2 regions of the Anaerobacillus sp. 63XJN7_5_ISO-PGPR-S23-430 genome follow, and region 2 is predicted to be linked to the other one. Evidence: riboswitches for the same ligand, from Rfam matches in the RefSeq annotation. Region 2 holds a riboswitch; the other holds the start of a gene.
The links. A riboswitch is a leader RNA that binds a small molecule or an ion and turns the genes downstream of it on or off. The one in region 2 is predicted to bind lysine.
Positions count from the first base shown of each region.

Region 1: another riboswitch for lysine. It lies ahead of AC0VYJ_RS17380 (Na+/H+ antiporter NhaC family protein); the one in region 2 lies ahead of lysA (diaminopimelate decarboxylase).

Region 1 covers NZ_CM149686.1:3,323,396-3,330,755, reverse strand. The annotation lists gene AC0VYJ_RS17405 (DUF72 domain-containing protein) at 1-484, shown strand, start outside; gene AC0VYJ_RS17400 (sulfite exporter TauE/SafE family protein) at 496-1,317, shown strand; gene AC0VYJ_RS17395 (bifunctional metallophosphatase/5'-nucleotidase) at 1,333-2,721, shown strand; gene AC0VYJ_RS17390 (YunC family protein) at 2,815-3,108, shown strand; gene yunB (sporulation protein YunB) at 3,246-4,016, shown strand; lysine riboswitch at 4,174-4,354, shown strand; gene AC0VYJ_RS17380 (Na+/H+ antiporter NhaC family protein) at 4,505-6,082, shown strand; gene AC0VYJ_RS17375 (sodium-dependent transporter) at 6,316-7,360, shown strand, end outside.
Region 2 covers NZ_CM149686.1:2,522,918-2,530,277, forward strand. The annotation lists gene AC0VYJ_RS13325 (peptidylprolyl isomerase) at 1-209, opposite strand, end outside; gene lysA (diaminopimelate decarboxylase) at 302-1,621, opposite strand; lysine riboswitch at 1,722-1,909, opposite strand; gene AC0VYJ_RS13335 (spore germination protein) at 1,956-3,449, opposite strand; gene spoVAEA (stage V sporulation protein SpoVABEA) at 3,430-4,008, opposite strand; gene spoVAE (stage V sporulation protein AE) at 4,014-4,364, opposite strand; gene spoVAD (stage V sporulation protein AD) at 4,364-5,377, opposite strand; gene spoVAC (stage V sporulation protein AC) at 5,391-5,849, opposite strand; gene AC0VYJ_RS13360 (stage V sporulation protein AB) at 5,849-6,280, opposite strand; gene AC0VYJ_RS13365 (stage V sporulation protein AA) at 6,277-6,894, opposite strand; gene sigF (RNA polymerase sporulation sigma factor SigF) at 7,095-7,360, opposite strand, start outside.

The sequences.
Region 1 (7,360 bases), 800 kb from region 2:
CATCTTGAGGGACTGTAAACAGCGGATGGGAGATATTCCATGTGCGGTAGAATTTCGACATCAGTCCTGGTATCATGAAGCTTTTCGTGATAAGACGCTCTCATTTCTAGAGGAACAGGGTTTTATCCATACGATTTGCGATGAGCCACAAGCTGGCGAGGGATCGGTTCCTTTAGTGATGGAAACCCTAAACCAGGATCAGGTCCTTGTCAGGTTACATGGTCGAAATACAAATGGATGGACGAATCCAGGTAATCGCCATAACTGGAGGGAAGTTCGGTATTTATATGATTATAATCAAGAAGAACTCTTACAATGGAAGGAACAAATATTAGAATTAGAACGACGATGTAAAAATGTATTTATTTTATTTAATAATAATTCAGGAGGTCATGCTGCTAATAATGCTAAGGAAATGATTCAAATGCTTGATATTGAGTACACGAATTTAAATCCGAAGCAACTTGATCTCTTTGATTTATAAGGAGTATACCTATGGTGACGTGGTTCTTATTATTTATCATTGGTCTATTAGCAGGTACGATTGGAAGCCTTGTCGGTCTTGGGGGAGGCATTATTATCGTTCCTGTTCTTCTCATTATCGATCAATATACGAACTGGCTTTCTGATTTAACGCCTCAGAAAATTGTAGGTAGCTCGATCGTTGTCCTCGTCGTGATCGGTCTTTCCTCTACACTTGCTTACATGAAAAAGAAAAGCGTTGATTATAAAAGCGGAGCGCTTTTTTTTCTAGGAAGTGGACCAGGGGCTATTCTAGGGGCGTGGCTAAATAAATTTATTCAGGTTGATTATTTTTCCATTTATTTTGGGGTATTTATGGTGCTTGTTTCCATATTATTAATGGTAAGGAACCGTTTACGCCCTATGAAACTAAATGGTCAATTTGAACGAACGTATACGGATCCGAATGGGACAGAGATGAACTATAACTTTTCTGCCGTAGCAGCTGTTATTGTTTCATTTATCGTTGGGGTCATTTCAGGTCTATTCGGAATTGGTGGCGGCTCACTTATGGTTCCTGCCATGATTCTACTATTTGGTTTTCCAACATCGGTTGCTGTTGCAACCTCCATGTTTATGATTTTTCTTTCAAGTATAACGGGTACCCTGACGCATTTAGCACTTGGTAACATTCAGTGGTTTTTACTAATCGGTCTCATTCCAGGTGCATGGATTGGAGCAAAATGCGGTTCATTTATTAATCAGAAACTTTCGGACAAATCAGTGGTTGTTATTTTACGATGGATGTTAATTATTGTAGGTGTCCGATTAATCTGGCAGGGAACGATGGGATAAGAAAGGAAGAGTGTCTTGACTTCTAGAACATTACAATTTTATTATACAAACGATCTTCACAGTCATTTCGCAAATTGGTCAAAAGTCTCTTCATATTTGAAAGAGAAGAAGCGAATGCATGAGCTTCAAGGGACACCTTATCTCCTTCTTGATTTAGGAGATCACTCTGATAAGGTGCATCCAATGACAGAAGGAACTGTCGGGAAAGGTAACGTTCAGTTACTAAATGAGCTGGAATATGATTATGCCACTATCGGTAACAATGAGGGTATTACGTTTTCAAAAAAAGAACTAGAAGAGCTTTATTCAGACGCTAAGTTCGAGGTGATTGTCGCCAACCTTTATCATCAAGATGGTACAAGGCCTTCCTGGGCTGTACCTTACAAGATCCATGAGTTAAATGGCATTAAAGTAGGAATTATAGGTGTTACCATCCCTTATGAACAATTCTACTCACTACTTGGATGGCAGATTGATTCTCCATTCCATTTCTTACAGTCCCTCATTGATGAAGTACGCAGTCAATCAGATGTTGTCGTATTGATGTCACATATGGGCTTAGGTAATGATGAACAGCTAGCAAGGGAAATGAATGGGCTTGATGTTATTATTGGAGCCCATACGCATCATGTGCTGAAGCATGGCATGCTTGTAGAGGATACGCTTATTACTCAGTCTGGTAAAAACGGGAATTACGTTGGAGAAGTTTCGATTTGTTTTGATATGGAAACAAAGAAAGTGATTGAGAAGGAAGCATATGCGATAACCGTCCGGAATCGTAAAGAAGACGAGGAAGCGAAGGCGATGATTCAACAACTAAATATTGATGCACATAAGATGCTTGAAGAGGTCGTCTGTCGTCTTGAACAGCCTCTTGAATCTGAATGGTTTCAACGCTCGGTTCTAGCTGATGAGTTAGCTGCCGCTCTTAGAGAGTGGTGTGGAGCGGATATTGGCATGATTAACGCTGGTATGTTGCTTGATGGGTTACCAGAAGGAAATGTATCAAGAGAAGACCTTCATCGCATTTGCCCTCATCCTGTTAATCCTTGCAAAGTGGTGCTAAAAGGAAGCGAGTTACGAGAAATCATTTCTTATTCTATGTCAGATGAAATAGTGAATTTAAGTTTTAAAGGTCTCGGTTTCCGAGGAGAGGTAATGGGGATCATGGCATTCGATGGGCTTGAGGTTACCTCTGTCAAAATGGACGACGGCCTCTATCATGTAACAGATGTTTTTCACAACGGAAATAAGCTTGTTTCTGATGAAGAATATGCCGTTGCCACGGCTGATATGTTCACATTTGGGAAATTCTATCCTCAAATGAAGCATGCTAAAAAGAAATACTTTTTACCTGAAATGCTTCGAGATCTCCTTGCATGGCGTTTAGAAAATAGACATTAAAACTTTCAGTGTTTGATTGTCAAACATGCTCTTTGTCTCATATAGATATAGTGATATTCATTCAGGTCAGGAGGCGGGAATGACGTGATCACTATGTCACCAATCATGATTGACGGTCATCCTTTTACAGCGGTCAGTATGCAGCTTCCGAAAACGAATTTTCTAGCGGTCATGAATGACAATGGGTATATCATGTGCGGCGCACTCGATGTAGCCTTACTTAATGAAAAGTTAAGTGACCGAAAGATTATCGCAGGAAGAGCTGTTGGTGTACGGTCTATTGAACAACTGCTTGATGCACCGCTCGAATCTGTTACGCTTGAAGCAGAAGCGCGAGGCATTACACTTGGAACTAAGGGTAGAGACGCGATGCTTAAGATGATGTGAAGAAAGCCGTAGCACTTGCTACGGCTTTCTTTTCGATTATGAAACATTTAATAGCTTGATATTGGCTCTTTCTAGGAAATTGTCCATACTTCTCATCTCCATGGCATATACATGAAGAAGAGAAGGGAGGGTTCATGTTGTTTCGAACTCGTAGAAAATTCTTTAGAAAGGGGCCGCTTCCCTTTCGATATGTTTTTGTCATCTCCTTTATTATTTTTATCTTTACTACTGTTCAAGGATTATGGATTGTTAATAAAGGAATTGAACCAAGCTTAATCAGTATTGCTGAAACAAAAACACGTCAAGTTGCTGCGCAAGCAATAAATGATGCCATTTCAAAGAAGATCGCAGACGGTATTGACGTTGAGAATTTAATTATCGTTCATGGTAATGATTCCGAAAAAGTACCAAGTTATAGCTTTAACTCGCAAGTTTATAATCGATTGATCTCAGAGGCCACAGAACGAGTTCAAACTTACTTAGATTATGTTGAAGCTGGTGATTTAGATAAGCTGGAAACCTTTAAGAATGATATAGATATCGATTACGAAGGTACCGAAAATCAACAAGGAATCGTATACTCCATACCTTTAGGGATGGCTACAAATAATGTTCTTCTTTCAAATTTTGGGCCGAGGATTCCAGTACGGTTTGAAATGATTGGAGATGTGGTCTCTAATATTGATACAAAGGTGAAAGAAACGGGAATTAACAACACGTATCTTGAAGTGTATATCAATATTAAAGTTGAGATGAACGTAATTATTCCTTTCTCTACAAAGAATACTGAAGTTTCGAACTCTGTAAAAATTGGAGATTTATTTATTCAGGGAGACGTTCCTTATTATTATAATGGTGATAATGGAAATGGTGGAAATCCATCGATCGTTTTGCCGAAGCCAGATTAAGACAAGGAGGCCATTAACCAGCTTCAATGTTCAATGTCGATAGCTAAAAAAATGGTTCCCTTCTAATAGAAATATCTCTGGAATAATCTACAATTGCACAAACAACGAAAGTAAGGTATACTTTAAAACTGAACTTAATATTGTTCCTTATCTTATACGATGAGGTAGAGGAGCAGATCCTCATGAGTACGTGTTGGGAGAATGACACCAATGATCAGCATCGAAAGGGAGATCTGCCGAAGCATAAATAACGGTCACATTATTTGTGTTGGGGCGACATTGAAGAAGTGTCGAACTGTCATTATGAGTCTAACTTGTAATGGAGAACTACTGATCGGGGTGGACACTTAACATTGACTCGGTGAAGCGAGCAATGATAGGACCAATCCTATCATTGCTCGCTTTTTTGCGTTCAAACACGACGAGAAGGCTGAGGGATAGGCGTCCATTCCGGTTATGATGACCAATCATATATTAGGAGGATATTCATGGAGAATTCAGTTCTATCCATTATTCCACCACTCGTAGCTTTGCTAATGGTAGTGGTGACTAGAAAAGTGCTTCCTTCTTTAGGAGTAGGCATTATTCTTGGTGCGCTAATGATCAACAATTGGAGTGTACCTAATTCATTAGAAGAAATTTATACAATCGTAAAAGGGATCTTCATTGATTCCGAGAGCGGTGGTTTAAATACTTGGAACATGTACATTATTTTCTTCCTGCTTTTATTAGGGATGATGACGGCCTTTATTTCGATATCAGGTGGAAGTCGCGCATTTGGCGAGTGGGCCATGAAACGCGTGAAAACAAGAGTAGGCGCACAGATTGTCACAGCGGTATTTGGTATTATTATTTTTATTGATGATTACTTTAATTCGCTCGCAGTTGGGAACGTAAGTAGACCGATTACGGACAGGCACAATGTTTCAAGGGCAAAGCTTGCCTATATCATTGATTCAACTGCAGCACCAATGTGTATTATTTCACCTATTTCAAGCTGGGGCGCTTATATCATCGCGTTAATTGGTGGTGTATTAGCAACGCATAGCATTACAGGTGTTGGCGCGTTAGAAGCTTTTATCAGAATGATTCCAATGAATTTGTATGCTCTCTTTGCACTTGCGATGGTGTTCTTTGTTAGTTATTTTGACATTAATCTTAAGGCAATGAGAGTACATGAAGACCGTGCACAGAAAACAGGAGAAGTGCTTGATCCGAATCAAGGTGCCGTACCTGGTCAAACATCAGGACTACCTGAAAGTGAGAAGGGGAAAGTAGCTGATCTTGCATGGCCTATTATTATGCTAATTGCTGGTACTGTGACGTTTATGGTCATCACAGGAATTCAGGCTGTTAGCGGAACGGATACAGCCGTGACAGCTTTGTCTGTCTTTGAAAATACAGACGTTGCTGCTTCTCTCCTTTATGGTGGAATCATTGGACTTATAACTTCTCTCCTCTTCTTCTTTCCAAAACGAATGGGTGGAGCGGTTCTTGGAAAAGGAATTTGGGAAGGCATTAAATCAATGCTTCCAGCCGTATACATTCTTTTCTTTGCATGGACATTGATTGAAATTATCGGCTCACTAGGGACTGGTAAGTATCTTGCAGGACTTGTTAATGACCACATTGTGATTGGCTTCTTACCAGCTATTTTGTTCCTACTTGCAGGTGTTATGGCGTTTGCAACGGGAACTTCGTGGGGAACATTTGGCATTATGATTCCGATCGCAGGAGAGATTGCTGCTGCTACGGATCCTACCTACATGCTTCCTGTACTTGCCGCTGTTCTTGCAGGAGCTGTATTTGGAGATCACTGCTCACCAATTTCGGATACAACAATTCTTTCTTCAACAGGCGCGGGTAGTCACCATATCGATCATGTGATGACACAGTTGCCTTATGCATTGCTCGTTGCAGGTATTTCGTTACTAGGATATCTGGTTCTTGGCTTTACTGGTAGTTCCATTCTTGGTCTTGTGGCAACAGCGATTCTATTCGGATTATTAATTTTCATGCTAAAAGGAAAATATGCCAACAGACCAGTTGAAATGGCAAATCATTAATCAAACAGGAGGATATTCCTCCTGTTTTTTTATGTATTTTCACAAAAAAGGAGAGATTTATATAGAAAATTGAACGATTCATACGAAAAATGTAAAAAGATTGTTTTGACAAGGACATACGTACTAGATATACTATAAACAAAATAATCTGAATTTACTTAAAAGTCTTAACCTTTTTCTGGAAGGGGGCTTATGGTGAAAAAGGTTAACATTTGTCTAAGGGGGTAATTTATTTGGAAAATCGTGCGCAATGGGGGACAAGGGCTGGTTTTATATTAGCCGCAGTTGGTTCAGCAATAGGTCTAGGGAACATTTGGAGATTTCCGGCCGTAGCCTATGACAACGGTGGTGGAGCATTTTTTATTCCTTATTTATTTGCATTATTAACAGCCGGAATCCCAATTCTTATTCTTGAATTTACATTGGGTCATAAATTCCGTGGATCCGCACCACTTTCGTTCTTTCGAATGAATAAGAAGATGGAATGGCTTGGGTGGTGGGGCGTTATCGTTGCATTCGTCATCTCCACATACTACGCGGTAATTATTGCGTGGGCCATCTCTTATAGCTATTTTGCATTTAATCAAAGTTGGGGTTCTGATACAGAAGCATTCCTCTTCAATGATTATCTGAAATTAACGGTTGATCCTGGACAAACAGGTAGTATCGTACCAGGCGTATTTCTCCCATTAATTGCAGTATGGATCATTACACTTGGCGTACTTCTTGCAGGTGTTAAAAAGGGAATTGAGCGTGCTAATAAAATTTTCATTCCTACATTAATTGTTCTTTTCTTAATCATTGTGATTCGAGCAGTGACACTGCCTGGTGCTGCTGAAGGTCTAAATGCATTCTTTACACCGAATTTTGACAGCATTACTTCAGGAAGTGTTTGGGTTGCTGCATACGGACAAATTTTCTTCAGTTTATCCATTGCTTTTGCTATTATGATTACTTATTCTAGTTACTTACCTAAGAAATCAGATATTACGAATAACGCGTTTATTACTGGTTTTGGTAACTCGGCGTTTGAGCTTCTAGCAGGTATCGGGGTATTCTCAGCGCTTGGATTTATGGCTCAGCAGCAGGGGCTTAGCGTTGGCGAAGTAGTGAGCGGTGGCGTAGGACTAGCCTTCGTTGTCTTCCCGCAAATAATCAATGAGTTTCCAGCTTTGAACGGGTTGTTCGGATTCTTATTCTTTGCTTCACTTGTACTTGCAGGTTTGTCTTCACTGATTTCTATTTCCGAAACATATGTTGCAGGTGTTTCTGAGAAGT
Region 2 (7,360 bases):
ATTGTATATCCTGGTCCACCCATTCCAGAACCTGTAGGATCTCCACCTTGAGCAACAAAACCAGGGATTACACGGTGAAAATTCACACCGTTGTAGAAACCTTCATTTGCAAGCTTCTCAAAGTTAGCAACAGTGTTAGGTGCTGCTTCTGGATAAAATTCAATTTCAATAACTTCTCCATTTTCAAATGCAATTGTTCCTTTTTTCATAAATAAATCCTCCTGCACTAACAATTTTCTTAAAAGCTCTTTCATTATAGCACAGACTGAAGCTGTTCCATATCATTTATGCTTTTCAACTATTATTTTGATATAATCGCTTGTTTTAATGGCAAATCATGTCGAACTAAATCCTCGTATGACTCTCTCTCAACAACAAGGTTGGCCTCACCATTTTCAACAAAGACAACAGCTGGTCTTGGTAATCTATTGTAGTTATTTGCCATGGAATAACCATATGCCCCCGTTGAAAAAACAGCCATCGTATCACCAGCAATCGCTCGCTGTAACTGGCAATCCCAAATTAACATATCACCTGATTCACAACACTTTCCTGCTACAGAGTATAGGTGGTCTTTTGCTTCATTCATTCGATTTGCTATTGTGGCTTCATATTTTGCCTGATAGAGAGCAGGGCGTAAATTATCCGTCATCCCTCCATCTACAGCGAGGTAATGTCGCAACTCTGGAACATTTTTGTGTGAACCAACCGTATATAACGTCAGTCCAGCTTCTCCTACTAGTGAACGACCAGGTTCAATCCAGATCTCAGGCATGTTCATTTGCCCTGTTACCTGATTTCTGATTGTTTCAATCATAGCTTCGATGTAGTTCCCTACTGGTAATGGGTGATCTTCACTCGTATATCGGATTCCAAATCCTCCACCAAGGTTAAGGACTTCAGGCTCAAAACCATAGGCATCATACCACGTTGTAAGATAGCTATAAATCTTTTCAATAGCCATTACAAAACCATTTGTTTCAAAAATTTGTGAGCCTATATGACAATGAAGTCCAAGAAGATGAACAGCACTCATTTTTGTTACATCCAATATCGCGCGTTCTACCTGACCACTCTGTAAATCAAAACCAAATTTAGAATCTTCTTGGCCTGTTAAAATATAATCATGCGTATGTGCTTCAATACCTGGTGTTATACGCAACAGCACATTAGCTTTCACATTTTTTTCTTCTGCAATTTGCTCAAGGAGAGATAATTCGTAAAAATTATCAACAACGAAGCAACCTATTTCTGCATCAAGCGCCATTCTAATTTCAGATTCACTTTTGTTATTTCCATGAAAATGAATACGCTCCACGGGGAAACCTGCCTTCAAAGCAGTATAAAGCTCTCCACCGGATACAACATCCAAACTTAATCCTTCTTCTTCTGCAAGTTGAATCATTGCCATACATGAAAAGGCCTTACTAGCATAAGCTACTTGATAGTTTACATTCTCACGTTCAAAGGCACTTCGAAACGCCCTTGCTTTGTCTCGAATCATAGCCACATCATAAACATATAACGCAGTGCCAAATTTTTTTCCTAATTGGACCGTATCGATCCCTCCAACTGTTAAATGCCCCTCTTCTGAAACTGCAGATGTACCGTATAAATTCACAATCATTTCTCCCCTCTCGCTTATATAAATGCGAGCTCCCTCCACACAATAAGAAAAACAGCCAACTTTATAGATAGGCTGTTTTCTCCGTATCCTCACGAGTTGGATTAGCTCACCACTGAAAGAAATTCATCCTCCAGTGACAGTCTGCAACTTATTCAGCAGCAGCCCAGCAAGAAAAGGATGGGTCCTTTCTCACTTCGGCAAATTGACCTTTCTGATATCGTCTTCGCATTCCATTCTATGCTCAGATATCTTACTCATTCGTTTTGCGCCTCTATCCCCATTACGTTCAATGAGGTCTATTCAATTAAGAAATAAATTATCATACTTTTTAAGATTCGGCAAGTGGTTTGTCCGGCTGCTTCGTTTCATTCTGGGGCTCTGTAATACTTGGACGCAATTTTGTCAAAGGAACAGAAACGCGAATTAGCACTTGAATAAACGCTTTTGCATTAAAAGGAATGAATGGCCATAAATAAGGTGTATTTAATGGCTTTAAGGCGACTAGGAAGAGAATAATAGCTGTCACGCCTATTATATATCCTGGAACTCTGAAGAAAAAGACAAGGAAAAGTAGTAATAATCTAACTAGTTTGTTCGCTATTGATAACTCATAACTTGGCGTTGCGTAAGAACCTATAGCCGCAATAGAAACATACAGAATAACTTCTGGAACAAATAATCCTACATCGATGGCAATTTGACCAATTAATACAGCCGCAATTAAACCCATCGCTGTAGAAAGCGGGGTAGGCGTATGAATGGCGGCCATTCTCAGTGTTTCGATCCCAATTTCTGCAAGAATGATTTGAATAAATATCGGCACATTCGTTTCATCATTTGGCCCAATAAAATCAATCGATTTAGGCAACAACCCAGGTTCATATACCGCCAATAACCACAGGGGAAGTAACAATAGCGCTGCTAGCATTCCTCCAAAGCGGACCCATCTCAAGAATGCACCTGGTAATGGAGCTTCCCTGTATTCTTCTGCATGTTGAACATGGTGGAAAAAGGTTGTTGGCGTAATAATAACACTCGGAGAAGTGTCGACGATAATCAAGACATGCCCTTCTAACAAATGGGATGCGGCTACATCTGGCCTTTCCGTATATCGTACAAGTGGAAAAGGATTTCCCGCCTGATGCACTAAAAACTCTTCAACAGTTTTATCAGCCATAGGAATACCATCAATATTAATTTCTTTTAGTTTTTTCTTAATGATTTCAACTAAGTTTGGGTTAGCTACATCCTGAATATAAGTGATACACACATCCGTTTTGGAACGCTCTCCGATTTGAAATATTTCATTACGCAAACGACCATCTCTAATACGCCTTCTAGTAAGTGCAGTATTCTCAATAATATTTTCTGTGAAACCGTCTCTAGAACCTCTGATCACTTTCTCAGTGTCTGGCTCTTGAGGCGTTCTACCTGGATACTTTCGAACATCAATAATGTAAGCAATCTCTTCGCCTTCCATAAATACAGCGATCAGTCCAGAAAGAACTTGATCGACGACCTCATCGAACGTCTCTACTTTTGTTACTTGCTGATGGGGTAAATGATTATGGATAACTTGCTCGAATTTAACGGTCAAGCGATGATGATCATCTAATTCCATCAATTCTCGCATGATTTCAACAATGATTGATGTATCACATAAACCAGTACAATAATAGAATTGTATTTCTTTATTCAAAATCTTGAGTTTACGTACACCTACGTCAAAACTTTCCCCAATGCCAATTGATTTTTTCAAGAAGTCTTCATTTTCTTTTAATTTTTTAAATATTTTTTGTTTGTTATTCATTTTTGTTGTCATAGAAACCGCTCCTTTCAAGCAGAATTTGAACGGCTTTCAATGTTATAGGCGACCCAACCTCCGGATCATCAAGCCCAGACATTTTACCTATATCACCGACACCTATAATAATTGGGACATTCAGTTTATCTAAAATAGATACAGTATCCCCATCTATTCTCCCAGCTTCCATATCAGCAAATCCATTCTTATCAACACCGAAATGCGTTAATTCACCATCCCTGTCGATGGAAACATCTACTCTCGTCCATTCAGAGAAGTGTGTTCTCGAGGCAACTGCAATCGCACCAAGTAGTTCAACATCTTCATCCTCAGCCACAGCCTGCATCGCTAGTTCTCCATAACCTTCACCCGGAAAACCACTGTCATCAAACATTACAAAGATTGGATCATGTGGAGCTTCTTTAATTAGGGAAACAATTTCATAACCAGCAAGCGGGGTTGGATTTCCTGCTGATTGGCTAATGCATCTCCCGCCAATATCCGAAGCCACTTTTTCAATTGCTTTTTGCGCGTAAAGATCTCCATCAGTAACGAAAATAACCCGCCGCTTGTTCAATTCATTCACCCCTTTGGCTTGAATATAATGGCTATGATAAATCCGAAAACAATAGCTGATGAAATTCCAGCTGAAGTTAACTGAAATATCCCCATTGCAATGCCTATAAATCCATGTTCCTCTCCTTGCTGCATCGCCCCATGTAGCAAGGAATGCCCAAAGCTCGTAATTGGGACTGTCGCACCTGCTCCTGCGAATTCAATCAGTCGATCGTATATACCAAAACCGTCAAGAATCGCTCCAGTCACCACAAAAGATGACATTACATGAGCAGGCGTTAATCTAAAAATATCGAGCAATAACTGACCAACAACACAAATGGCTCCTCCTACTGCAAAAGCAATGAAGTATTCCACTATTCCTCACCTCCAACTCGCTCAAAAACCACTGCATGAGCGATAGCAGGCATACTTTCTTTCTGTTGCACCATAACGGGGCTATGCAAGCATCCTGTAGCAGTAACTAGAATTTTTGAATACTTCCCTTGTTTTAGAAGCTCAATGAGATGACCATACGTAACAACCGCCGAACAGGCACACCCGCTTCCACCTGCGAATACTTCCTTCTGATCAGGTCGATAGATCATTAACCCACAGTCATTATGATTATTAGTAATGTCAAACCCTTTCTCAAGCAATAAATCACGAACAATCGGAGAACCAACTGCAGATAAATCTCCAGTAACAATTAAGTCATAATCTGAAGGTTTTACATTTAGATCCTCAAAATGTGTGGCCAATGTATCTGCTGCCGCTGGCGCCATCGCACTCCCCATATCAAACGGATCCTTGATTCCCCAGTCAACTACTCTTCCAATCGTTGCCGCAGAGATTTGAATGTCCGATAACTCCTGACTAACTAACGCAGCTCCAGCACCAGTTACAGTTGATGTCGCAGTACCAGGTTTCTGACCTCCATATTCTGTTGGATAACGGAACTGTCTTTCAGCAGTTGCATTATGGCTACTCACTCCAGCAATAGCCCTCTCAGCAAAACCACCATCAACTAGAGAAGATGCAATCGCTAGGGATTCCATGGATGTCGAGCATGCTCCAAAAACACCTAGAAAAGGAATATGATTAGACCTTGCTGTATAAGTTGCGCTTACGATTTGATTTAATAGATCACCCGCTACAAAAACATCAACTTGATCAGGAGCTAATTCTTTTTTCTTCAAACAACTCATTACTGCATCTTCTAACAATTTTCTTTCAGCAAGCTCCCAATTTGCCTGATTACAATGAAGGTTAGCATAGGTCACATCAAACGAATTTCCAAATGGACCTTCTGCTTCCTTTGGGCCTGTTGCTGTACCTACTGATTGTAAATAAACATTTGAAAAACTCCATGTTTGCTTTCCTGATTTCATACAGGTTCTCTCCTTATATCAGGGCTTTAAAAATCATTCTGACCATCCCTACAATGTAAGCCGCAACGACGCCAAACACGATGACTGAGCCAGCAAGTTTAAACATATTGGTTGCTATACCAAGTACAATCCCTTCGCTTTTATGCTCGAGAGCAGCACTAGTAATCGAATTAGCGAAGCCTGTAACTGGTACAGCTGAACCTGCTCCCGCAAATTGACCAAGCCTGTCATACCAACCGAAAGCCGTTAATAAAGCTGCGATCAATATGAGAGTGGCTACAGTCGGGTTTCCAGCATTTTCTTTAGAAAAATCAAAGACATTGATATAGAAATTCTGAACACCTTGCCCGAACATACAAATAAACCCGCCTACAACAAACGCTTTTATGCAGTTGAAAAAATACGGCGGCTTTGGCTGATACTCTTTAATGTTCTGACTATACTTTTCCTGATCGTTTAATGATTTTTTCATTACTTGATCCCTCCATCCACAAAAATTGTCCAATGAAACAATGATCCGAATACTTTACCAAGTACTATAGCCATTAGTAAAACCAAAATTTTATCTATAAACCCAATCCGTTTCGTTAATATTGGCAAGACATTAAGTACTTCTGTTAATGCTGCTGCTAACATCCCAATAAATATACCTGCACCGAGTCCAATTGGGATCACTACAAATTTGGGCAGGCCAAGAGTTGGATTTCTTAACGATAACCAACTTGCCACTACAGCACCTACAATGATCCCCCATTCATAAAAACGAATGAGGTGTAACGTTTTGGACAATTGAGTGAGCCTGGGGATAATGCCAAGAACTGAAAGAAATGCAACAAATCCAGCCCCAACCGCAATCCCTTCAGCAAATCCGATTAACATCACTAAGAGAAATTGAGCATTCATGGTTTCGAATTTCCGTTTTCTTCGTTCTCATGAACGATTACATATTGATCAAGGTCCTGTTGATAATTAAACATTTCCACTTCAAGTGGGCTAGGTTCTTCGTTAAACCGCTTTTTGAAAAGATGGTTAAAGAACAGGACCATCCCAATTCCAAGTCCAAATGAGTATGGTACTTGTAGAAGCAGTGGTTTTGGATTGTCGATTCCAGTCACAATTTTATATATTTGCTGATGAACCTCTCTCATACTGACGTCTTCATGAAAATTCATAATAGCGAGGGCCGCACCAATAAATAATAAAAACCAGATAAGAACAAAATAAACGGGTGCTAATTTCTTCTTTGGATACTGAACTTCTACAATCGTTTGTGTAGGACCGACTACTTGAATCTCAACGTTTTCCATTTCGCTATGGATGGACATAATGACTTTCATAACATCGATTACGACTAAGTTCTTATCCTCTTTCGTCACATGGTAAATCTGGATATTCTCCACCTTACTACAACAAGAATCTTCTCCTATGAGCTGAGCAATATCACCAATCAATAACTTCTTATTAGGTGGTACTTTCTTTTTTTGCCTAAGTCGAAGATATATTATCTGACTATCCATGATCCTCCACCTCCTTATTCAAGGGGCATATTGGTTATAGTATGTTTCTACCAAATGACTCTCATTCTTTAGCAACCTAAGTACCATTAATTCCCTAGAAGTTTGGGTCCTTTTTATATCATCCATTCATTAATCTTAGTGATAGCTCTATTATTATTCTGGTAAAAAAATCCTTTGCAAACAAAAAAGAACAGAATGAGCTATTTGCTCATCTGTTCTTTAATTTGTTTTAATATTTTCTTTTCAAGTCTCGATACTTGAACTTGAGAAATCCCCAGTCTTTCTGCCACTTCAGACTGAGTTTGATCTTTGTAATACCTTAAATAAACAATTAGTCTCTCACGATTATCAAGATACTGCAATGCTTCCTTAAGGGCTAATTTATCAAACCAAGCACTATCTGTATGATCGGCAATTTGGTCGAGTAAAGTGATAGGATCTCCATCGTTTTCATAAACCGTTTCAT